4 regions of the Methylobacterium sp. WL19 genome follow, and region 3 is predicted to be linked to each of the others. Evidence: predicted binding sites of a transcription regulator. Region 3 holds the regulator's gene; each other region holds the start of a gene.
The links. Region 3 encodes LexA, which represses DNA repair genes until DNA is damaged. Its sites were predicted from a motif close to TGTTCNNNNTGTGTTCNG; they were not measured.

Region 1: a site for LexA is predicted at 3,426-3,443, ahead of FV220_RS09795 (putative DNA modification/repair radical SAM protein). Genes of this name have one in related genera too.
Region 2: a site for LexA is predicted at 4,180-4,197, ahead of FV220_RS04345 (2'-5' RNA ligase family protein). Genes of this name have one in related genera too.
Region 4: a site for LexA is predicted at 3,982-3,999, ahead of uvrA (excinuclease ABC subunit UvrA). Genes of this name have one in related genera too.

The regions. Positions count from the first base shown of each region.
Region 1 covers NZ_VRVC01000037.1:5,954-11,857, reverse strand. The annotation lists gene FV220_RS09810 (PepSY domain-containing protein) at 1-274, shown strand, start outside; gene FV220_RS09805 (hypothetical protein) at 271-456, shown strand; gene FV220_RS09800 (UdgX family uracil-DNA binding protein) at 502-1,911, opposite strand; gene FV220_RS09795 (putative DNA modification/repair radical SAM protein) at 2,194-3,408, opposite strand; gene FV220_RS09790 (RecX family transcriptional regulator) at 3,728-4,315, opposite strand; gene FV220_RS09785 (TAXI family TRAP transporter solute-binding subunit) at 4,504-5,904, shown strand, end outside.
Region 2 covers NZ_VRVC01000012.1:14,138-20,041, reverse strand. The annotation lists gene FV220_RS04370 (hypothetical protein) at 1-114, shown strand, start outside; gene FV220_RS04365 (ROK family protein) at 267-1,346, shown strand; gene FV220_RS04360 (DUF2939 domain-containing protein) at 1,473-2,129, opposite strand; gene FV220_RS04355 (RNA pyrophosphohydrolase) at 2,129-2,701, opposite strand; gene FV220_RS04350 (phosphatase PAP2 family protein) at 2,822-3,580, opposite strand; gene FV220_RS04345 (2'-5' RNA ligase family protein) at 3,616-4,152, opposite strand; gene FV220_RS04340 (glutathione S-transferase family protein) at 4,258-5,235, shown strand; gene FV220_RS04335 (hypothetical protein) at 5,295-5,771, shown strand.
Region 3 covers NZ_VRVC01000103.1:7,028-12,931, forward strand. The annotation lists gene FV220_RS18410 (recombinase family protein) at 1-97, opposite strand, end outside; partial or broken gene FV220_RS18415 (ComEC/Rec2 family competence protein) at 161-1,555, shown strand; gene lexA (transcriptional repressor LexA) at 1,549-2,286, opposite strand; gene FV220_RS18425 (GntR family transcriptional regulator) at 2,703-3,395, opposite strand; gene oxc (oxalyl-CoA decarboxylase) at 4,055-5,794, shown strand; gene frc (formyl-CoA transferase) at 5,886-5,904, shown strand, end outside.
Region 4 covers NZ_VRVC01000006.1:9,358-15,261, forward strand. The annotation lists gene FV220_RS02565 (transporter) at 1-301, opposite strand, end outside; gene uvrA (excinuclease ABC subunit UvrA) at 800-3,805, opposite strand; gene FV220_RS02575 (PAS domain S-box protein) at 4,092-5,904, opposite strand, start outside.

The sequences.
Region 1 (5,904 bases), on a different contig from region 3:
GCTCAAGCCCGCGCTCATCGATGCCGAGACCGGCGCGCTCACCGACATGCGTGCGATGCCCTGGTACATCCAGGCCCTGCTGGTCTCGCAACCGCTGCATTTCGGCGATTACGGCGGCCTTCCCCTCAAGATCGTCTGGGCGCTTCTCGATCTCGCGACCATCGTCGTCATCGGCAGCGGGCTCTATCTCTGGATCGCCCGCAGACGATGGAAGACGGCCGGCGAGCGGGTGCAGCCCGGTGCGAGGGCGTCTGGCGCAGGAGCCGCGGAATGAAGACGCGCCCGCTCATCCGGTCCCGGACCTGGGCAATCCCATCGATCCTCGCCGCCCTGACCCTGCTCAGCCTGGTGATCGCCCTGATCGTCGACGGAATCTGGGACAGTCTGGCCAGCGCCGTGTTGGCCGGAACCCTGATCTACATGACCTACGAAGGGTTTCGTCCTCGGACAACGTAGCATCACGACGGGGGCGCTAAGCCCGGCGACGCCACCGCCGCTTGGCTAGGCCCCCAACTCGCGCGCCAGATCACCCACCCGTTTCAGGTCGGCGACGAAGGCCGCGTAGGCGTCTTCCTTGGCCTCGTCCGGCAGGCGCAGGAGATAGGAGGGGTGCACGGTGATGAACCCCTCATAGGCCTTGCCGAAGGCGGCCGGGCCACGGGCGCGGGTGATGGGGATCGCCTTGCCAGTCAGGGCCAGGACGGCGGTGGCGCCCAGGGCCACGACGAGTTTGGGGGCCACGAAATCCAGCTCCCGGTCGAGCCACCAGCGGTAATGGCTCACTTCCCCGGCGGTGGGCTTCTGGTGGATGCGGCGCTTGCCGCGCTCCTCGAACTTGAAATGCTTGACCGCATTGGTGAGGTAGGCCGCGTTCCGCTCTATCCCGGCATCCGCCATGGCGCGGGACAAGAGCTGCCCGGCCGGTCCCACGAAGGGCCGCCCCTGCCGGTCCTCCTGGTCGCCCGGCTGCTCGCCGACGAAGGCGATGGCGGCATGGGCGGGGCCTTCGCCGAGGACGGCCTGGGTCGCGCCCGGCACCAGGGGCTCGGAGCGCCGGATGATGGCGTTGAGCTCCTCCAGTGAGGCGGGATCCTGGTCGGACATCGCGGCGACGGCCTTGGCGGGATTGCGCTTGGTCGGCATCTGCGGCTCCCTCTCGATCATGGCTTCCGTGCGGGCTGAGGCGGCGCGGACGAGGCCGGGAATCGCCGCAGTCTCCGGCATGTTGCGCCAGTACTTCTTCGGCATCTCCGCCCGCATGGCGGCGAGGTTGGTGCGGGCGGGATTGAACGTGCTCTCGTAGTAATCGCGCCAGCCGGCCTCGAACCCATCCGCCTCGGGCGCATCCTCGCGACGTCCCGGCGGCCCGAAGGTCAGGGTGTCGCCGTCCCAATGGGCCGAGCCGTCAGGCGTGAGGATCGACCAGTTCAGGGATCGGAAGCGCGCGACGAAGAAGGTGCTCGCCGCCTCCAGGATGTGATGGTCCGGCTCGAACCAGGCGACGAAGCGCTCGACGCCATCGACTTCCGTCCGCCGGAACCGCAGGAAGGCGTGCATCTTGTGGAGGTCGCGGGCGATGGCCTTGCGCATCCGGTCGAGGCGATGGACCAGCGGATCGCTTCCGACCTCCATCAGCCCGCGCTCGCCATGGATGACGCGCCAGATCAGGGTGTAGAGCAGGGCATAGCGCTCGGGGTCGCGGTGCGGGACGACCATGCGGATCAGGTCGGCCGCCGCGCGCGGCAGGCTTAGTGGCGCATCGGAGCCGGATTCGGGCTGGGAGACCTGTCCGAACAGGCCGGGGGCCTGCCCGATGGACCAGACTGCTCTATCGGGCGGGACCGATGCGGCGGCGAGCCGGCGCGCTGCGGCGCGGAACCCGTCGAGATCGGCGCCCTCGCGGAGGGTGATCGTTTGGAGTGATCCACCCGACCTTGCCCCCTCTGCGGAATTCCTGGATCGACCCGTCTGCTCGACGGCTGTTCCCTTTGTCAGAGGGTGTTCCACATCGCTCACGGCGGGCTCCCTCTCCTGGAAGGAGAGGGTTGGGGTGAGGTGTGGTCCATCTTCGAAGAGGTCACGCACCTCACCCTGTCCCTCTCCTTCCAGGAGAGGGGACCCGCGCTGCCCGCGAGATGTGTGAATATCGGAGGGCGGAGGGGGGAGAGAAGAGCGGCGTGTCATCCGACCCCGTCAAAACAAGCTCAGCTGCCGCGCCGGCTCGACGAGCTTGGCGCGCAGGTCCAGCCGGTCGGTGCCGCCGGGTCCCGGATGATAATCGGCGGCGATCAGGAACGGGCGGGCGCGCTTGAGGCCGGAGGTGAGACGGGCGACGTCGTCCAGGCGCAGCCGCGTGTAGCGGCGCGCCTTCACGATCTTGTCCACGGCCCGCGCACCGAGGCCCGGCACCCGCAGCAGCATCTCGCGGTCGGCGGCGTTCACGTCCACGGGGAAACGCCCCCGGTGCTTCAGCGCCCAGGCCAGTTTCGGGTCGATGTCGAGGGAGAACATGCCGTCCTCGGCGGCATCGGCCACGTCGTCGGCGGAGAAGTCGTAATACCGGATCAGCCAATCGGCCTGGTAGAGCCGGTGCTCGCGCTGGAGCGGCGGGGATTTCAGCGGCAGGATGGCGGAGCCGTCGGGGATCGGGCTGAAGGCCGAGTAATAGACCCGCTTCAGGTTGAACGATCCGTACAGGAGGGCGCTCTTGCGGATCAGCGCCTCGTCGGTGGTGGTGTCCGCACCGACGATGACCTGCGTCGACTGCCCGGCGGGCGAGAACCGGCGCTTCTCGGCCTTCGCCTCGGTGATCCGGGCGCCGATCTGCTTCATCGCGTTCTGGATGACCGGGCCGTTCTTTTCCGGCGCCAGCCGGTGCAGGCTGGCATCGGTGGGGAGTTCGAGGTTGATCGAGAGCCGGTCGGCATAGAGCCCCGCCTCCTCCACCAGCCACGGGCTCGCCTCCGGGATCGACTTGAGGTGAATGTAGCCGCGAAAGCCGTGGTCGCGCCGCAGCGACTTCGCCACCCGCGTCAGCAGTTCCATCGTGTGGTCGGGCGACTTGATGATGCCCGAGGAGAGGAACAACCCTTCGATATAGTTGCGCTTGTAGAACTCCACCGTGAGGGTCACGACCTCCTCGACGGTGAACTTGGCGCGGGCGACGTTGGAGGAGCGCCGGTTCACGCAATAGGCGCAGTCGAACAGGCAGTAATTGGTCAGCAGGATCTTCAGGAGCGAGATACAGCGCCCGTCCGGCGTGTAGGCGTGGCAGATGCCGGCGCCGGTGGTCGAGCCGAGTTCGCCCTTGCCGGCCACCCGTTTGGGCGCTCCCGACGAGGAGCAGGACGCATCGTATTTCGCGGCATCGGCCAGGATGCGCAGCTTCTTGGCGAGGGTCTCGTCCATGACAGGGACATGCGCGTCGTTCGTGTTTCGTTCAAGTTTTTGTCGGGCGCGGCCGAAAATGTCGCAGCGCGCTTTCCCGTCTCCCCGCATGTGGGACCACCGGGTTCATCTGGCATCGCGCGTCCCTCTCCCCCCTGTGGGGAGAGGTCAGGAGTGGAGGTGGCGCCGCGGGCCTCCGACGGCTGAGGGTCACCCAACCACCCCCACCTCCAACTCCTCTCCACAAGGGGGAGGAGGGCCGCGTAGCGCGCGAAAGGTGTGAATGCCGTGGGCGTGCGAGGAGTGGGACAGCACCGCCCGGCTCACGAAGAGACGGCCATCACCGGTCGAGCCCGTCCTCCGCAATCACCTCCTCGTCGACGATCGTTTTCGCCAATCCGTACGAGAACCCGGCCCTCGCCATCGAGGCGAGATCCTTGTCGCGGTGGGCGGCGCGGAGGTCGGGGCGGCGGAACGGGCCGAGCCGGCGGCGCTTGGCATAGGCGCGGGCCGCCACCTCCTCGGCATCGGTGCCCTCCTCCTCGCCCCGGTCGCGCTCGGTCTCCAGGGTTTCGGCGATGAGCGTCCGGTCGACCCCCTTGGCGGCGAGCTTGGTCGAGAGGCCGCGGGCGGAGGCCCCGCGCCGGCGCAGGGTCGCCGCCCGCGCGGCGGTGAACCGGGCGTCGTCCACGAGGCCGGAGGAACGGGCGCGCTCCACGATGGCGGCGACGGTCTCGGCGAAGGCGGCGGGGTCTTCGTCCCGGAGCCGGCACCGCTTGGCCACCCGGCGCTCCAAGGTCTGGCGCAGCATCGCTACGGAGGCGCTGTAGCGCTCCAGATACTGCAGGGCGACGCGCTCCAGATACGCGGCCGTGACCGGCGGCGTAGGTTTTGCCGCGCGGGGCGTGGGCTCTGCCTCGCGCGACATTGGCTTTGCCTCGCGCGACATTGGCTTTGCCTCGCGGGGCGTGGATTTTGCCTGTCGCGAGGGCACGGCACGTCCCGCTGCAACGTTTCGAGCGCTCATCGGTTCATCACGCTTCGGACAGGTTTCAGGATCATGAGGCGCATCGTCTCGACCGTGAACCGGTTGCCTGTCTTACCCCGAGAGGACGCATGCATGTCATGCCGGCATTCCTCCTGAAGCGCGAGTGGCTCCTGGTCGCGCTCGGCCTCGGCTTCGCCGTTCTCGCGGCCGCCGTGGTCTACCTGTCGCGCCCGACGGTGCTCACCGTGGCGGTCGGCCCGCGCGACGGGGCCGAGGCGCAACTGCTCGAAACCTATGCCCAGGCCCTCAAACGGGCGCGGGAGGACGTGCGCCTCAACGTGCGGACCTATGACGACGTGCGCGACAGCGCCGCCGCGCTCCAGGCCGGGAACGCCGATCTCGCCGTGGTCCGGCCCGACGTCTTCCTGCCCGATAACGGCCTGACGCTTGCGCTCCTTCACGAGGAGACGCTCCTCATCGCCACCCCCGAGGCCAGCGCGATCGAGAGCTTCCCCGACCTCGCGACCAAGCGCCTCGGCATCGTCGAACGACACGCGGCCGACCGGCCCTTCGTCACCAACCTCCTCGGCTTCTACGATTTCACCCCCGTGCCGGCGCCCGAGCCCGGCCATGCCCTCACCGCCGGCCATATCGCCCTGGTGCCGCTCAAGCCCGGCGAGGTGACCGCCGCGCTGCAGGCCGGCACCGTGGACGCCGTCGCCGTCATCGCGGCGCCGACCTCGAAGGCCGCGATCTCCACGGTCCGGGCGGTGGAGATGGCCTCCCACGAGAAGAAGATCACCATCGTCTCCGTCCCCGACGGCGACGCCATCGTGCAGCGGATGCCCGAACTGCAATCGGCGACGATCCCCGCCGGCACGTTCGGCGGCCGGCCCAAGCGCCCCGAGGAGGACGTGAAGACGGTGGGCGCTTCCTACCGGCTGATGGCGCGGGGCGGGGTGAGCCGCTACTCGGTGGCCTCCGTCACCCAGCACCTGTTCGAATGGCGCTCGAAGCTGGCGCCCGGCGCGCCCATCGCCAACCTGATGAAGGCCCCGGATTTCGAGACGTCGGTGGCCGCCACCAGCGCCCGCCTGCCCAACCATCCGGGCGCGGTCGATTATTTCGAGCGCGAGCAGCAGACCCTGTTCGAGCGCTACGAGGATTACGTCTACCTGCTCGCCTTTTTCGGCGGCACCATCGGCTCCGGCATCGCCTGGCTCGGCCAGCGCCTCGCCCGCCAGCGCCGCGAGCGGGTGGACGTGGTCCTCGACCGGCTCCTCGACATCCTCAGGGACATCCGCTCGGCCACCACGAGGGAGCAGCTCGACGGCCTCGTTCGCGAGACCGACGACCTCGTCACCGACGTCGTCCAGCACGCCCGCGAGCGCAACGTCGACACCCGCGCGATGAACGCCCTGATCCTGGCCATCGACGCCGTGCACGGCGCCATCGCGGATGCCCGCCGTTCCCTTGTCACCGGCGCCGAGCCCGAGCGCCGGCCCCTGCGGACGCGGTCCGCGCGTCTC
Region 2 (5,904 bases), on a different contig from region 3:
GAGAAGGCGATCGAGCAGAGCGGCGATACCGACGAAGAGAAGGCGGAGGATCTCATGGAAGCCCGCCAGCCGAAGGCTCCCCCCGCCGAGGGCGTCCCCGCCAAGGCGAAGTGACCACGCTCGCAAAAGCTGGATCGCGTCTCGGACGGAACACTCGCGGGGCGAGAACGCTTGCATCGCTGGCCATGCCGAACTCCACGCGGCGGGCCAGTGCGGCCGGATCTCGACGGTCGGCATTTCCCTCACTCTGAAAGGATCGATCGAGCATGGGCACGGATACGGCAACGCGCGGATCGAGCCTCTCCCACGCGTCGAACGACCTGCCCTCGGTCACCCTCGACGATTACAACATCGAGTTGAAGAACGGCGAGGGCTTCATCGGTGATCGCGTATCGAAGAAGGCCTTCCGCGATCTCGTGGAGGATTGGCGCGAAAAGCTGCGCAAGCTCGGTCCCGACCCGCTCGGCACGAAGCCGAGCCACGATTTCAGCAAGCGGCGCCTCGACGATCTGTTGATCGACGGTACCCCGCTCGCCGCCGGCGTGGTCTTCGGCGCAATCGAGGAATTCGCGCAGGAGCTCGCCACCGTCGTACGGCGCTTCCTGCGTCAGAAAGGGTGGCGCGATACCCAGAGCATCGTCGTCGGGGGCGGTTTCAGCGACAGCCTCGCCGGACGGCTCGCCATCGACCGGGCCAGCGTGATCCTCCGTGCCGGCGGTCTCAACCTGAACCTCGAACCGATCCGTCACCACCCGGACGAGGCCGGGCTGATCGGGGCCGTCCACCTCGCGCCGTCCTGGATCTTTTCCGGCTACGACAGCCTGCTCGCCGTCGATATCGGGGGCAGCAACATCCGGGCGGGAGTCGTTACGACCAACCTGAAGAAAGCCGCCGACCTGTCGCGCGCAGAAATCTGGCGTTCGGAGCTCTGGCGCCACCGCGACGAGGATCCGGCCCCGAGCCGCGACGAGGCGGTCGACCGCCTGATCGCGATGCTGAACGACCTGATCTCGCGGGCGGAGCGCTCGCGCCTGAAACTCGCGCCCTTCATTGGGGTCGGGTGCCCCGGCGTCATCGCCTCCGACGGGACCATCGAACGCGGTGGCCAGAACCTGCCCGGCGATTGGGAGAGCAGTCGTTTCAACCTTGCCGAACGACTGGTGGAAGCCATTCCCACCATCGGGGATCACGATACCATGGTGCTGATGCACAACGACGCCGTAGTGCAGGGCCTCTCGGCCATGTCGGACATGACGGGCGTCGCGCGATGGGGCGTCCTCACCATTGGCACCGGCCTCGGCAATGCCCGCTTCACCAACCGACGGCTCCCCGACACGGTGCATTGAGGGTCGTACAGCGCGACCTTCAGCGCGCGGTCCCCACGGTTTGGAGGGGCTCCCGCGCATCGCGAGCCCGATGTCATCCCCCGCTCAAGTCTTCGGAGTGTCGCAGGTCGTCGGGTGTAAAGTTGCTCAGGGCGGGGTGGGCGGCGGTACTGCATCCTGGTCCGGATGATTGCGGACGCGGGCCACCTTGCTGGCGATGCGGTTACGCAGGTCGCTCGGTAGTTCGATCTCAACCAGCCGCCACGACCACCCCCGCAGGCGCAGGCGCAGGCGGAACCGCTGCGACCGCGACGCTTCGGGAGGCACGGCGATGACGAGGGTGCGGAATCCCCGCATCTCCGAGGAGAGGTAGTACGGGATCAGCCGAGAAATCGTGTCGATCCTCAATCCGGCGGGAACGTCGCTCCTATGCTCGGCATCGCCGCCGCGGAGGCCGATATCGAGGGATTGCGGAATACCGTCATCGAGGAGATCGATGACCGACTGTGCCGTCACAAGGGATTCGGTCAGAGGTTCGGCCAGGGCCGCCGCGGCTTCGATCAGCCTCTGTCGATCCCGCGAGAGCTCGACCTCGGCACCGGCCTCGCCCCTCGGCTGAGAGGCGGCGGCCGAAATCTGACGGATCATGGATTGGCGCAGGATGCGGAAGTTGACGTGCCGTTCGACATACCCGACGTCCCGTGCCTGCACCGCCGAGGCCAGATCATAGAGCATCCAGAACGGCGTCAGCGTGTAGACGAACCACGACAGAATCAGGGAAATGGGGATCCACCACAATCGCATCATCGCGATGGGGCAGCCCTCTGCGCCTGCTCGCTCCACCCGGCAAGGACTGCGAACTGGGCGACCACGGCCTCGTAGACGGGCCGCTTGAACGGCACGATGAGGTCGGCCAACCCGTCCATCTCTTCCCAACGCCAGGCATCGAACTCGGATTTGTGCAAGCCGCCGCCGGGTGAAAGCACGTCGATCTCGGTCTCGTCCCCGACGAGACCGAAAGCGAACCACTTCTGCGTCTGTCCGCGATACCGGCCCTTCCAGGCCTGTTTCAGTACGGCGGGCGGCAGATCGTAGGCGAGCCAGCCGGGTGTCTCCCCGAGGAGTACGACCGAACCGGCCGAGACGTTGGTTTCCTCGTGCAGTTCCCGCAAGGCCGCCGCGAGAGGATCTTCGCCCTCATCGATCCCACCCTGCGGCATCTGCCAGGCGCGGTCTCCTTGCACATGCTCCGGCCCCGCCTCCTGACGGCGACGGCCGATGAAGACGCTCCCCCGGGGAGCGATCAGCATGATGCCGACGCAGGGCCGATACGGCAGGTCGGGTTCGGGCACGGTGAGCTTCATCGGCGGGACCATAGGTCAGGGCAGCGATGGGCCGCAATGCGGCAAGGGGCAGTTCACGATGGGATCGCGTGAAGAGCGTTCCCCTCGCGCCGCCCGCCGGACTCACTCTGCCAACAAAACCTTCGGGCAAGGTCAGCCCGGCGGAGGATCGGGGGACTCGACCTCGCCTCTTCGCTGAAGGATCAGCGCCATGAACCAGCACAGGGAGGCCCAGGCCGCGCCGATACACCAGCCGGCGAGCACGTCGCTCGGCCAGTGCACACCGAGATAGATCCGGCTCACCCCAACGATGAGCGTCATCCCGACACCGAGAAGGAGGATCAGGACCTTCACGGCACGGTTCTGGTCCACGCGGGCCAGCAATGTCGCCAGGGTGAGGTAGGCGATGGCCGACATCATCGCGTGGCCGCTGGGGAAGCTCGCGGTGAACACGTCCATGCCGTGGGGGACGAGATCCGGCCGCGGCCGATGGTAGAACATCTTCAACACCGTCGAGACGAGCAATCCCCCGCCGATGGCGCCCAGCACGAAGGCGGCGATGCGGTGCCGCCGGGTGAGCGCCAGATAGGCGACCGCGCTCAGGGTCACGAAGGTGATGGTGAAGACGCTGCCGAGTCCCGTGATGTCGCGCATCGTCTCCTCGAGCCAGCGAGGCCCGATCGGGTCCGACAGGTCGGCGGGGTTGCGCAGGGCAAGCAGGATCTTGCGGTCGAGCGCTTCGGTGGAGCCCTCCCCGACCTCGTCGGCGAGGAAGAAGAAGGCGTAGCCGAGGAAGCTCACGCCCAGCAGCGCCACGAGGGGGCCGACCTCGTTGAGGCGCAGGCGGAGCCACAGGGCCGTGGCGTGGCTGAACAGCGGATGCTGGAGATAGGTCGGGAGCGGCGCCTTCATGCTGCTGTCTTCGTCATCGGTTCGTCGTCCCTCGATCATCGATGCCGCCCGAAGGCGAAGCGTCCCCGCTGTTGCCACGGCCCGCCAAGGTAGCGCCAGAGGATCAGCCCCGGCGAGGTGAAGCTGAACGGTTCGAAATCACGCTCCAGCGTATGATGCAGGGTGCGGGCGACGTCCGGCGCGACCTTGTTCTGGACGGTGACGTGGGGCCGCCATCCCTGCTGGTCCTGTGCGGTCAGAACATCCGCGTAACGCCGGGCGATCTCGTCCCGAAGCCGGGACAGGGCGTCGGAGGCGAGGGCGAAGGCGACGCCGCGGCCCATGAAGCGAAGTTCGGTGACTGCGACCTCCGCCGGTTCGCGCTCCGCCGTGAGTTCGGAAAGGGTCGCGGCGATCCCCTCCTCCTCCAGGCCCGGCAGGTGGTGGAACAGGGTGGCATGGGCCGGGATGACGTTGAGCTTCTGCGGGAAATGCCGCCGTCTCAACCCGTCGAAATGCCAGAAAGTCTCCGGGTCCATCTCCAGGGTAAGGATCAGCGGATCGGCCGTGGGCGCGTCGGGCAAGGTACTCATCGCCGGCAAACCGTGCGGATGCAGACCTGTTCCCGCTATTTTGCTCTTTCCGACAAGCCACACATGGCTCATCTCGCTATCGGCGGGTCTGGTGGGAGACGACGGATGGGATTGCTGGTCGACGGCACCTGGCAGGATACCTGGTACGACACGAAGGACACCGGCGGCCGGTTCAAGCGAACGGATGCCAAGTTCCGCAACTGGGTCACCGCCGACGGCGAGCCCGGCCCGTCCGGCGAGGGCGGATTTTGCGGGGAGGCCGGCCGCTATCACCTCTACGTCTCGCTTTCCTGCCCCTGGGCGCACCGCGCCCTCATCGTGCGCGCGCTGAAGGGGCTGGAGGAGGCGATCACGGTCTCGGTGGTCGATCCGCATATGGGATCGGAAGGCTGGGTCTTTAGCGATTCACCGGGCGCCACACCCGACACGGTGAACGGCGCGAACCGACTCTACGAGGTCTATCTGAAGGCAGTGCCGGACTTCACCGGTCGCGTCACCGTCCCCGTCCTCTGGGACCAGCAGCGCCGCACTATCGTCTCGAACGAATCGTCCGAGATCATCCGCATGTTGAACGACGCGTTCGGCGGCACCGGACCCGACCTCTATCCGGAAGCCCTGCGCGGCGAGATCGATGCGGTGAACGCCCGCGTCTACGATGCCGTCAACAACGGGGTGTACAAGGCCGGCTTCGCGACGACCCAGGACGCCTACGAGGAAGCCTTCGACGCCCTGTTCGCCGAACTCGATTCCCTCGACGAGCGGTTGGGCAAGGCCCGCTACCTGTGCGGCGCGACGCTGACCGAGGCCGACATCCGCCTGTTCACCACTCTGGTGCGGTTCGATCCGGTCTATGTCGGGCACTTCAAGTGCAACCTGCGCCGGATCGCCGACTATCCGAACCTCTCGCACTACCTGCGCGACCTCTACACCCTGCCCGGCATCGCCGGCACGGTGAACCTCATCCACATCAAGCAGCACTATTACGGGAGTCATCCGAGCCTGAATCCGACGGGGATCGTGCCGAAAGGTCCAGAGCTCGATCTCGACGCTCCCAACGACAGAGCGTTACGCTTCGGAACATGAGGCCGCGACCTTCGCGACATTGCCCTCGACAGATCCGACGACGGACATACATCAGCGCCATGAAGACACCATCCGCCCTCATCCTTCCCGCCCTCGCCGTCCTTGTCGCCTTGGCAAGTCCTGCGGGCGCCCAGACTGCGATCAAGCTCGAGGGCACATGCGAGAAGCTGATCGTGGCGGGATTGGACGTGACCCAGAACTGCAAGGACACGATGATGAACACCGTGTCCCGCAACCGGACGAGTTTCGACTTCTCCGCCTGGGACGGCCGCTCCCTGAGCTTCAGCGGCAGTGGGGCACAACAGGAGCGGACGGAGGAAACGGACGCTCTGCAGCCGATCAATCTCGTCGTTCCCGGCGAGAAGACCGACGAGGGCGTGGTTCGCGGACCGCTAGCGGCTGTCGGGTCGTGCAGCTTCAGCAACCCGCAGGAAGGCAAGACCGCGATCACCTGCGAGGCGACCTCGGCCAAGGGACGCTATGAGGCCCGTTTCGTCACGGACGCGAAAACGCCCCCCGGCGCGCCGAAACCCTGAGGCGGTGGTGCTGCGAGACGGCCGAAGCGCTTAGAGGCCGGGATGGTGTGAATAGCCCGAGTACCGCTCTGGTCCAGTTGATCCGGGGCGCCCATCTAGGGCTTGGACGAATCTGATCGGCCACCGGCGGCAT
Region 3 (5,904 bases):
CGTCGCCCTTGCTGACCTGGCGTTTCGAGCTCAGGCGCAGGTAGGAATAGGCGATCGCCGGTGGGGGTGCGGCGGGAAGGCCGGAGGGTAGACCCATCGAAGTCCAGGCTTTCTGACGTGATGGCCCCCCATAACACGTTGCCGGCCAACCCTGCCAATCGTCGTCTCGATTTCCGGGCTCCACATGGTACTCGCCGCCGGAGTGGTGTTCTGGCTCGTTCGCGCGCTCCTCGCCCTCGTCCCGGGCCTCGCCCTCATCTGGCCGATCAAGAAGATCGCCGCCGGTTTCGCCATGGTCGGCGTCACCGCCTATTGCGTCTTCTCGGGCTGGGACATCGCCGCCGAGCGATCGCTCATCATGACCCTCGTGATGCTGGGCGCGATCCTCGTAGATCGTCCCGCGCTCAGCATGCGCAACCTCGCCCTGGCCGCGCTGATCGCCCTCGCGCGCGAGCCCGACGGGCTACTCGGCCCGAGCTTCCAAATGTCCTTCGGCGCGGTGGCCGGCCTCATCGCCTGCGCGGGCACGCTCAATCGTTGGATGCCGCCACGCGAAGGCGCCAGTCTCTTGGCCCGCGCATGGCGGTTCCTCACCGTCGCGGTCCTCGGCACCTTGGCGACGACCATGGTCGCCCAGATCGCGACGGCGCCGTTCGCGACCTATCATTTCCAGACCGTCCAGCCGTTCGGCATCGTCGGCAACGCGCTGACCTTGCCCCTCGTATCTCTGGCGGTGATGCCGGCGGCGGTGCTCGGAATCCTCGCCTATCCCTTTGCCCTCGATCAGCCGGTCTGGTGGGCGATGGGGCTCGCGGTACGGGGGATGCTCACGATCTCCGGGTGGATCAGCGGGTTTGGCCACGCCACCCTCGTCGTGCCGGCCTATGGCAGCACGGCCCTCTGCCTGCTGGCCCTCGCCCTGCTCCTGCTGACGCTCCCCGTGTCGGGGCTGCGCTGGATCGGCCTCGCTCCGGCCGCCCTCGGCATCGCGCTCGCCGCCACGCCACCTCGCTACGACCTCTATATCGACCGGGAGGGTGGGGGCGCGGCCCTGCGCGACCCAGACGGCCGGCTCGCAATCCTCGGAAACCCGCCCGCCTTCGTCCTCGAACAATGGCTCAAGGCGGACGGCGATTCTCGGAAGGCCGGTGCCGTATCCGTCTCCACGAAAGGCCGTTGCGATGCGGTCGGCTGCACCGCAGGGACGGAGACACGGCGCATCGTGGCGCTCGTCAAGGACAAGCGAGCCTTTACCGAGGATTGTGAGAGGGCAAGCATCATCATAGCCCGCCGCGACGCTCCCAAAGGATGCCGCGCCGGCCTCATCGTCGATCGGGCGTTCCTGGCGGAGCGGGGGGCGACAGCAGTTCGCTTCGGGCCGGACGGTCCTGTCGCGACATCGGCACGCTCGCCGAACGTCCGGCCTCCGTGGCGGCGGGTCATGGCCGAGGCCTCGCCTGTGCCCTCGACACCGGCCGAGACCGCGAAACTACAGGATCCCGAGATCGACGAAGGCGATCCATTGCCGGACACACCCTCGGACCGGCCTCAGTAGCGGCGGACGAGGCTGACCAGGCGACCCTGGATCTGTACACGGTCGGGACCCAGCACCCTCGTCTCATAGGCGGGGTTGGCGGCCTCCAGGGCGATGGAGGAACCGCGACGACGCAGGCGTTTCAGAGTGGCTTCCTCATCGTCGATGAGGGCCACGATGATGTCTCCCGTATTCGCGGTGTCCTGCTTCTTGATCACCACCAGATCGCCGTCGAGAATACCCGCTTCGATCATCGAATCGCCGCGCACCTCGAGGGCATAATGCTCGCCCCCCGATAGGAAGTCGGGAGACAGCGTGACCGAGTGACTTTGGTTCTGGATCGCCGAGATCGGCGTACCGGCCGCGATCCGACCCATGACCGGGATGGTGATGGCCCGTCCGCTCTCGTCCTGAGCCTGGGTCGTAGGCGGGCGCATGGATGGCGTCGCCTTGGACCGTCCGCCCTCGACGACGCTGGGCGTAAAGCGGCGGACTTCGCCGGCGGGAGCCGGCTTCGGCGCGGGGGCGCCGGTCAGGCTTTCGGGCATCCGGATCACCTCGATCGCCCTGGCCCTATTCGGCAGGCGCCGCAGGAACCCGCGCTCTTCGAGGGCCGTGATCAGCCGGTGTATACCCGATTTCGACTTGAGATCGAGCGCATCCTTCATCTCGTCGAACGAGGGCGGGACACCACTCCCCTGCATCCGTTGCTGAATGAATTGGAGAAGATCCAGCTGCTTACGCGTCAACATACAGATCACTCTTCCACTGAAGCCAATGGCCGCGACTAACGCCGCTGAAACAAAACACGAACACGGTAGACGTTCTGGAAGTGTTCTGCAAGGGTTCCGTTAACGCGGTGGTAGAGTTTGTTCCTGGGCGGACATTCGCCGGCATCCCGGCGCCGGAGCCCGGCTGGCGGTTCGCGCCTCGCAAGTCCGCTCCATCCCGACGACATCCCACCGCGAGGGCCGATCGCCTCGGCGTGGTGGTTCAATAGCGACGGTGCCACCGGTCGATGGCTTCGCCGGAGAATCGGGGATTCGTTTCGATCACTGCGACGGATCGGCGAGCCGATACAGACGCTTCGATCCGACCGAAGCCGGCTGTTTCGTCTCGTTCGCCGACATTGGCGGTCGCAGCGACCGGAAACCGGCGACGATGCCGCTCAGTCGAGATAGTCGCCGTACTTCTCCACATGGCTGGCGAGCCCGAGGCCGTGCTCACGCACCAGGCGTTCGGCAAGTTCCGCGTCGCGCGCCTCGAGCGCCTTGATGATCGCCACGTGTTCCTTGATCGAGTTGGCGGCACGGTCGCCCTGACGCATGGCCGTGTTGCGGATGCCGCGAACGTGCATGAGCAGATTGCTGGTGATGTCCTTGATGACGTCGCACTGGCCCAGCGAAATGATCTTCTGGTGGAAGCGGATATTGGCTTCCGAATACTCGTCGAGATGATCCGACGGACGACCCTCGTAAAATTCCGGGAAATGCTCGCGCAGGCAGTGTAACTGCTCGTCTGTGGCTCGCTCGCACGCGAGGCGAGCGGCCATGCTCTCCAGGGCCGACCAGGCCTGGATCATGCTGACGATCTCCTTCTTCGACTTCTTGATCACGAAGACGCCGCGCCGGGCCTCGAACCGTACGAAACCTTCCTGCTCGAGTACCGTCAGCGCTTCGCGCACCGGGGTGCGGCTCACTCCCAGGTTGAGAGACAGCTTCCTCTCGTCGAGCCTCACCTCCTCGCGCTGATTATAGATGTTCATATTCGTGATTGCTTCCTTGAGCGCGTCGTAGGCCAATGCACGCAAGCTCGAAGTCGCAACGATGGGCTTTACTTGAAACGTATCCGTCTTAACCATTTTCGACACCTAGAATGATTTCAACTCGCACACAGGATCGAGCACACTTGGTGTGAAGCATGCCAAACCCGCGTTCGAAATACAAGGAACGCTTCGGGGCAAAGAAATCCTTCAACACAAGAATAGTGGCATCTCTTGTCCTAGCAATCCGGAGGACATGCATTCGGTCGTTGGAGCCGCGTCGATGCCGCACTCGCCATCGTCTCGTTCGTTTCAGTGCCGCGAATTCGCTGAAGCCCGACCAAACCGGCAAGATCATGCAAAATCGTTTGACAGTTGGTATTTGGTATGCCACCAATTGTCGAGAGATGCGGAGGGTGCTCCGACTGTAAGGCGGCCTGAGCGCGATCGTGATGAGGCTTCGGCGGATTGGCGGTGGCATCCTAGCACGCTGTCGACGTAGGGACACGCACTATAACGCATTACGTTCCGTAGCCCTTCGGTCGAGAGGTTTAGGGACGGTCTTCAAGATAAGCATGAACTGTTTGCTTGAGGAGGTCATAATTTTTTCGGTCTGACTTAAGAAAAATACGGGTTCGCCGAGACGTGCGGCCGTGGACGCCCCCGCCGCCCCACGATGGGGACGTCACCTCATCGGCTCGCCTGCCCAGCGGGTCACAAATCATAACAAAACAGCAAAGAACCAGGGAGAGAACACGATGTCCGCTTTGGCCCAGAGAATCGATGTCGACGTTTCGGCGGAGCCTGAGCTCACCGATGGCTTTCATCTCGTCATCGATGCGTTGAAGCTCAACGATATTCATACGATCTACGGTGTGCCCGGTATTCCGATCACCGATCTCGGTCGTCTCGCCCAGGCTGCGGGCATGCGTGTCATCTCCTTCCGCCATGAGCAGCATGCCGGCAATGCGGCCGCCATCGCGGGCTTCCTCACGAAGAAGCCCGGCATCTGCCTCACGGTTTCGGCCCCCGGCTTCCTCAACGGTCTGACGGCGCTCGCCAACGCCACCACCAATTGCTTCCCGATGATCCTCATCTCCGGCTCGTCCGAGCGCGAGATCGTCGACCTGCAGCAGGGCGATTACGAAGAGATGGACCAGCTCGCCATCGCCAAGCCCCTCTGCAAAGCGGCCTTCCGCGTGCTTCATGCCGCCGATATCGGCATCGCCGTCGCCCGTGCCATCCGTGCGGCTGTGTCCGGCCGACCCGGCGGTGTCTATCTCGATCTGCCCGCCAAACTGTTCAGCCAGGTGATGGAGGCCGAGGCCGGCGCCAAATCCCTGGTCAAGGTCATCGATGCGGCCCCGGCCCAGCTGCCGGCCCCCTCCGCGATCAAGCGCGCACTCGATGTCCTGAAGAGCGCCAAACGCCCCCTCATCGTTCTCGGCAAGGGCGCGGCTTATGCGCAGGCCGATGACGAGGTCCGGGCTCTCGTGGAAACCAGTGGCATCCCCTACGTGCCCATGAGCATGGCCAAGGGCCTCCTGCCCGACACCCATCCGCAATCGGCGGGTGCCGCCCGTTCGCTCGTCCTCAAGGAGGCCGACGTCGTCCTGCTGGTGGGCGCGCGCCTCAACTGGCTGCTCTCCCACGGCAAGGGCAAGACCTGGGGCGCCCCCGGCTCCAAGAAGTTCATCCAGATCGACATCGAGCCGAAAGAGATGGACTCCAATGTCGAGATCGTGGCCCCCATCGTCGGTGATATCGGCTCCTGCGTCTCAGCGCTCCTCGACGGCATGAAGGGAGACTGGCAGGCCCCGCCGACATCCTGGACCGATGCCATCTCCGCCAAGAAGGAGGAGAACCTCGGCAAAATGGCGTCGAAGCTGCGCAAGAACTCGACGCCGATGGACTTCCACGGCGCGCTCGGCGCACTGAAGACCATCATCGCCGAGCGGCCCGACGCGATCCTGGTCAACGAGGGCGCCAACACCCTCGATCTGGCGCGTGGCATCATCGACATGTACCAGCCGCGCAAGCGTCTCGATGTCGGCACCTGGGGCATCATGGGGATCGGCATGGGCTTCGCCATCGCCGCCGCCGTGGAAACGGGCAAGCCCGTCCTCGCCGTCGAGGGCGACAGCGCCTTCGGCTTCTCCGGCATGGAGGTGGAGACCATCTGCCGTTACAACCTGCCGGTCTGCATCGTCGTGTTCAACAACAACGGCATCTATCGCGGCACCGATACGGACCCGACCGGCCGCGATCCGGGAACGACGGTCTTCGTCCGGGATTCCCGTTACGATAAAATGATGGAGGCCTTCGGCGGCGTGGGCGCCAACGCGACGACGCCGGACGAGCTCTCCCAGGCCGTCAACGCAGCCATGGATTCGGGTCGCCCGACGCTCATCAACGCAGTGATCGACCCCCAGGCCGGCACCGAGAGCGGCAATATCGGCAGCCTCAACCCGCAAAGCGCAGTGAAAAAGAAGAAGTAGGCCGTCGGTCCGTCCGGCCGCTCCCGCGTCAGCGATGCAGGAGCGGCCGGCGCCCATATCCGCCGAACGCCCTTCAACGCGGAAGAGTCCTATGAATGCCCTCGAAGGCG
Region 4 (5,904 bases), on a different contig from region 3:
CGCCGCTCTTGCCGAAGGTGAACACGGTCGGGGGAGCCACGAGGAGCTCGATACGGCCGCCGAGCGGAACCAGCGGGGTCGACCAGACCAGCACGGGAATGTTGATCCCGACGTCCAGAGCCGAGTTGTCACGCGACTGGTAGACGAAGGTGTTCAGGGCGTAGATGCCCTCGGGCAGCGGCGCGCCGGTGGCGAGGCCGACCTGCTCGCCGGGGATCGTGGTGGTCTGTGCGTAGGAAGCCGTGGCGCTCATGCCCATGGTCAGCGCCAGTGCGCCGGTGGCCAGCCAGTTCTTCGTCATTGTCTCGTCCTTCCCAAGGATTTCAGGCATTCGCCGCGCAGACCTACGAACCATCGTGCCGAGTGCCGCATTGTTGCGGCTTGCTGACATCCAGTGCGTAGGGCCCCCCTTGCGGCCCGAATTCGTGTCTCAACGCTGAGAACTATTCTACAGGTCGGATCGGATTGACAGTCCAATGCTTCGGATCGAGGCAGTTCCAAACGAACCGTTGCGGAAAAGCCGCAATTTCGACGCGGTGCAGCGCAAGGTTTTGTTAACTTTCTCAGCAGAATTCCGCCGGGCATGGCGTCGCATTGAGCAACGCGTCTGCAAAATAACGCTGATCAGTCAAACCGTTGCGACCGATCCATGCGGCAGGACGATTGCGCAATCGACGACGGGAGTTTGCGCATCGCCAGCGGACCACGATCCCCGCATGCCCGGTGCCTGTGCACCGCAGCAGGGCCATCGTTCCCAGGTGCCGTCGAATCGAGCTTGGCCTTGGGCCGGGCGGAACGCCTATTCCGCCGCGTCCCGACCCTTAGCGGTGACCTCGGCGAGGGGGCGGCGGGCCAGCACGTCGCGCAGGAACCGGCCGGTATGGCTCGCCTTCGACTTGGCGATCTGCTCCGGCGTCCCCTCGGCCACCACGACGCCGCCGCCATCTCCGCCCTCGGGTCCCATGTCGATGACCCAGTCGGCGGTCTTGATGACCTCGAGGTTGTGCTCGATCACCACGACGGTGTTGCCTTGGTCCACGAGTTCGTGGAGCACCTCCATGAGCTTGGCGACGTCATGGAAGTGAAGGCCGGTGGTCGGCTCGTCGAGGATGTAGAGCGTGCGGCCGGTGGCGCGCTTGGAGAGCTCCTTGGACAGCTTCACCCGCTGCGCCTCGCCGCCCGACAGGGTGGTGGCCTGCTGGCCGACCTTGACGTAGCCGAGCCCGACCCGCGCCAGGGTCTCCATCTTCTCGCGGATCGTCGGCACCGCCTTGAACAGGTCGGCCGCCTCCTCGACGGTCATGTCGAGCACGTCGGCGATGGAATGGTTGCGGTACTTCACCTCCAGGGTCTCGCGGTCGTAGCGGCGGCCCTTGCACACGTCGCAGGTGACGTAGACGTCCGGCAGGAAGTGCATCTCGATCTTGATGACGCCGTCACCCGAACAGGCCTCGCAGCGCCCGCCCTTCACGTTGAAGGAGAAGCGGCCGGCCTGGTAGCCCCGCGCCTTCGCCTCCGGCAGGCCGGCGAACCAGTCGCGGATCGGCGTGAAGGCCCCGGTATAGGTCGCCGGGTTGGAGCGAGGCGTGCGCCCGATGGGCGACTGGTCGATGTCGATGACCTTGTCGAGATTCTCGAGCCCGTCGAGGCGCTCGAACGGGGCCGGGTGCTCCATGGCGCCGTTGAGGGATTTGGCCACCGCCTTGTAGAGCGTGTCGATGATGAGGGTGGACTTGCCGCCGCCCGAGACACCCGAGACGCAGGTGAAGGTTCCGAGAGGGATCTCGACGCTCACGTCCTTCAGGTTGTTGCCCCGCGCGCCGACGAGGGTGAGCTTGCCCTTCCGTCCCTTCCGCCGGGCGGTGGGCACCCGCACGCTCATCTCGCCGGTGAGGTATTTCGCCGTGAGGGAGTCGGGGCTCTTCAGCACCTCCTCCGGCGTGCCCTGGGCGATGATCCGGCCGCCATGGATGCCGGCACCGGGGCCAACATCGACCACGTAATCGGCCTGGAGGATCGCGTCCTCGTCGTGCTCGACCACGATCACCGAATTGCCGAGGTCGCGCAGGCGCTTCAACGTGCCGAGCAGGCGCTCGTTGTCGCGCTGGTGCAGGCCGATGGAGGGCTCGTCGAGGACGTAGAGCACCCCCGTCAGACCGGAGCCGATCTGCGAGGCGAGGCGGATACGCTGGCTCTCGCCGCCGGAGAGCGAGCCCGAACCGCGCGCGAGAGTGAGATAGTCGAGGCCGACATCGACGAGGAAGGTGAGCCGGTCGCGGATTTCCTTGAGGATGCGGAAGGCGATCTCGTTCTGCTTCGGCGTCAGCTTCTCCGACAGTTCGGAGAACCAGCGATGCGCCTCGCGCACGGAGAGCGCGGTGACGTCGCCGATGTCCTGCATGGCGACCTTCACCGCCAGGGCCTCGATCTTGAGGCGCTTGCCGCCGCAGGAGGCGCAGGGCGTCTCGCTCATGAAACGGGCGATGTCGTCGCGGGACGCGTCGCTCTCGGTCTCCTTGTAGCGCCGCTCCAGGTTCGGGATGACGCCCTCGAACGGCTTGTTCACCTCGTAGGCACGCATGCCGTCATTGTAGGCAAAGCGGATCGACTCGCGGCCGGAGCCGTAGAGGATCACCTTGTGCGCGGTGTCGGGAAGGTCCGACCAGGGCACGCTGGTCTTGAAGCCGTAATGTTTGGCCAGGGCGTCGAGGGTCTGGCCGTAATAGGGCGAGGTGGATTTCGCCCATGGGCCGACGGCACCGCGCTTGAGGCTGAGCTTGGCGTCGGAGATCACCAGTTCGGGGTCGATCCGCATCTCGTGACCGATGCCGCCGCAGGTCGGGCAGGCGCCGAACGGGTTGTTGAACGAGAACAAGCGCGGCTCGATCTCGGCGATGGTGAAGCCGGAGACCGGGCAGGCGAAGCGCGACGAGAAGGTGATGGTCTCGCCCTCGGCCGGATCGGCGAATTCGATCAGCGCGATGCCGTCGGCCAGTTCCAGGGCGGTCTCGAAGGAATCGGCCAGCCGCGCCGCGATGTCGGCGCGAACCACGAGCCGGTCCACCACCACGTCGATGTCGTGCTTGAGCTTCTTGTCGAGCTTGGGCGCATCGTCGATCGGGTAGTATTCGCCGTCGATGCGAAGACGCTGGAAGCCCTTCTTCTGGAACTCGGCGATCTCCTTGCGGTACTCGCCCTTGCGACCCCGGACGACGGGAGCGAGGAGATAGAGCCGGCTCTTCTCGGGCAGGGCCAGCACCCGGTCGACCATCTGGCTCACGGTCTGGCTCTCGATCGGCAGGCCGGTGGCGGGCGAGTAGGGGATGCCGACACGCGCCCAGAGGAGGCGCATGTAATCGTAGATCTCGGTGACGGTCCCCACGGTGGAGCGCGGGTTCTTCGACGTCGTCTTCTGCTCGATGGAGATGGCCGGCGAGAGCCCGTCGATCTGATCGACATCGGGTTTCGACATCATCTCGAGGAACTGTCGGGCATAGGCCGAGAGCGATTCGACGTAGCGGCGCTGACCTTCGGCATAGATCGTATCGAAGGCGAGCGACGACTTGCCCGAGCCCGACAGGCCGGTGAAGACCACGAGCTTGTCGCGCGGGATCGTGAGATCGATGTTCTTGAGGTTGTGCTCGCGCGCGCCGCGCACGGCGATGACGCGACGGTCGGGGCTTCCCTCGAACAGCTTCTCGATCCGCGCCTCGACGCTCTCTTCCTGCGCCTGCGCGGCCGGGGTCTTCAGACCCTGCGGTTTCGGGCCCCGTGAATTCTTGGCGGCGGCTTTTGCTTTGGCCATTGGGTCTCTTCGGCGGCAGGGCTTGCAGGAACGGGCAGTCGGCGTTGACGCCCGGCGGAGATCGTCTCCGAGACGTCATGCGGCGAGGTTGACGACGAGGGTCCCGCCACCGCTCGCCATGTCGGGCGCACGGTCCGGGCGGGCAAGACGCACGCCACGCATATCCGCCACCCAGCTAGAACAAAAAGCGTACAGCTACAATATCGTCGCCGAAGTCCGGCCCGCTTCGGGTCGTGGCGAAGCTTTCACGACGGCTGGCACTGCCCGAGCGGGACGTCGTTTGCCGCTAATGGCTTCCCTGGAACCCCGAGAGGGGCGCCATGACCCGGCACACCAGGCCGTCCGGTTCGTAGGCGAGGGAGACCTCGCCGCCCACCGCGCCGGCGAGGCCGCGCTCGATGAGGCGCGAGCCGAAGCCCTTCCGGGTCGGGGGCTGCACGAGCGGGCCGCCGCGCTCGGACCAGGTGAGGTGGATCGTGTCGTCCTCGTCCGCCGCGACCACGCTCCACGCCACGGTGACGCGGCCGTCAGGCCGGGAGAGGGCACCGTACTTGGCGGCATTGGTGGCGAGTTCGTGCATCATCAGGGCGAGGGACAACGCCGCCTTCGAGCCGATGACGAGGTCGGGACCCGACAGGTGGAACCGGCCGGGCTGCTGGTCGTCGTGCAGCGACAGGGCGCTCGTCAGCACCGCCTCCATCTCCGCGCTCTCCCGCTGTCCGGTCAGCAGGATGTCGTGGGCCTTGCCCAGGGCGATCAGGCGCGCGGCGAGCGCATGCTTGGCGGCCTCGATGTCGGTGACGTTGCGCAGGCTCTGCGAGGCGATCGCCTGAACCATCGCCAGGGTGTTCTTCATGCGATGGCTGAGTTCGCGGTTGAGGATGCGCTGCTGCTCGTCCGCCTCGATCCGGGTCAGCCCGCTCCAGGCCCGCTCCGCCACGTCACGGACGAAATCGATCTCGTTCTGGGTCCAGACGCGCGGCGACGCCTCCGTCGCGTAGAGCACGCCGACGAGGCGGCCGCGCCGGAGCAGGGGGACGGAGATCACCGCCCGGACGCCCTGGGCGATGTAGAGGGCCGCATCCGTGTCGAGATCGGAGGCGGAGGCGAGGTCGGGCACCGCGAGCACCTCTCCGCGCCGCAGGCTGGCGATGCTGGCGGGATACTCGTCCAGCGGCAGGGTCTGGCTCGGAAAGACCTGTCCGTCGGACGACCACGAATGCGCCACCGTCACCAGTCCGGCCGGCAGGTCGACCATGCCGTAGCCGGCCCGCGTCGTGGCCAGGGTCCGGCCCAGGATCTCCGCCGTCATCGCCACGACTTCGGCGTTCGAGCGCAGCTCGCGCAGGCGGTCGCCGAGGCTCAGGAGCGCGTCACGGCGTGCATCCGCGCGTTTCTCCTCGGTGATGTCCTCGATCATCGCCATGGCGTGGACTTCGTCGCCGAGGGTCTGCGAGACCAGGTTGACCCGCGCCCAGATCAGCCGCCCGTCCCGCCGGCGATAGCGCTTCTCGAAGCGGTCCTGCAGGGTCTCGCCGGTGGCCAGGCGCCGGTGCAGGGCCTCGCGCTCGCCCGCATCCTCCGCGGGCGTCCATTGGGCGAGGGAGCACCCGACGATCTCGGATTCCGGCGCGCCCCAGATCTCGCAGAGCTTGGCGTTGACCCGGAGCGCCAGGACGCTGCGGGGATCGAACTGGACGATCCCGATATTCGCGCCCTCGAACACCGCGCGGAACTGTGCCTCCAACTGGGTTCGCACGGTGATGTCGAGCATCGCACCGACCATCCGCAGCGGGATGCCCGACGCGTCACGGACGAGATACGCGCGATCCAGCACGTCCGCGTAGCCACCGCCGCCCTTCAGGAAGCGGTATTGATGGCTCCACAGGTCCGAGCGCCCTTCGAAGACGGCGTTCAGGCCGGCGGAGACCGCGCCCCTGTCGTCGGGATGGATGTTGCCGAGCCACCAGGCGGAGCCCGGGCCGACATGGCCGGGCGGCCAGCCATAGGACGTCTCGAGCGCCTCGTTCCACACGATGGCGTCGTGCTCCAGATCCCAGTCCCAGACGACGTCGTTGGTCGCCTTGGCGACCAGCCGG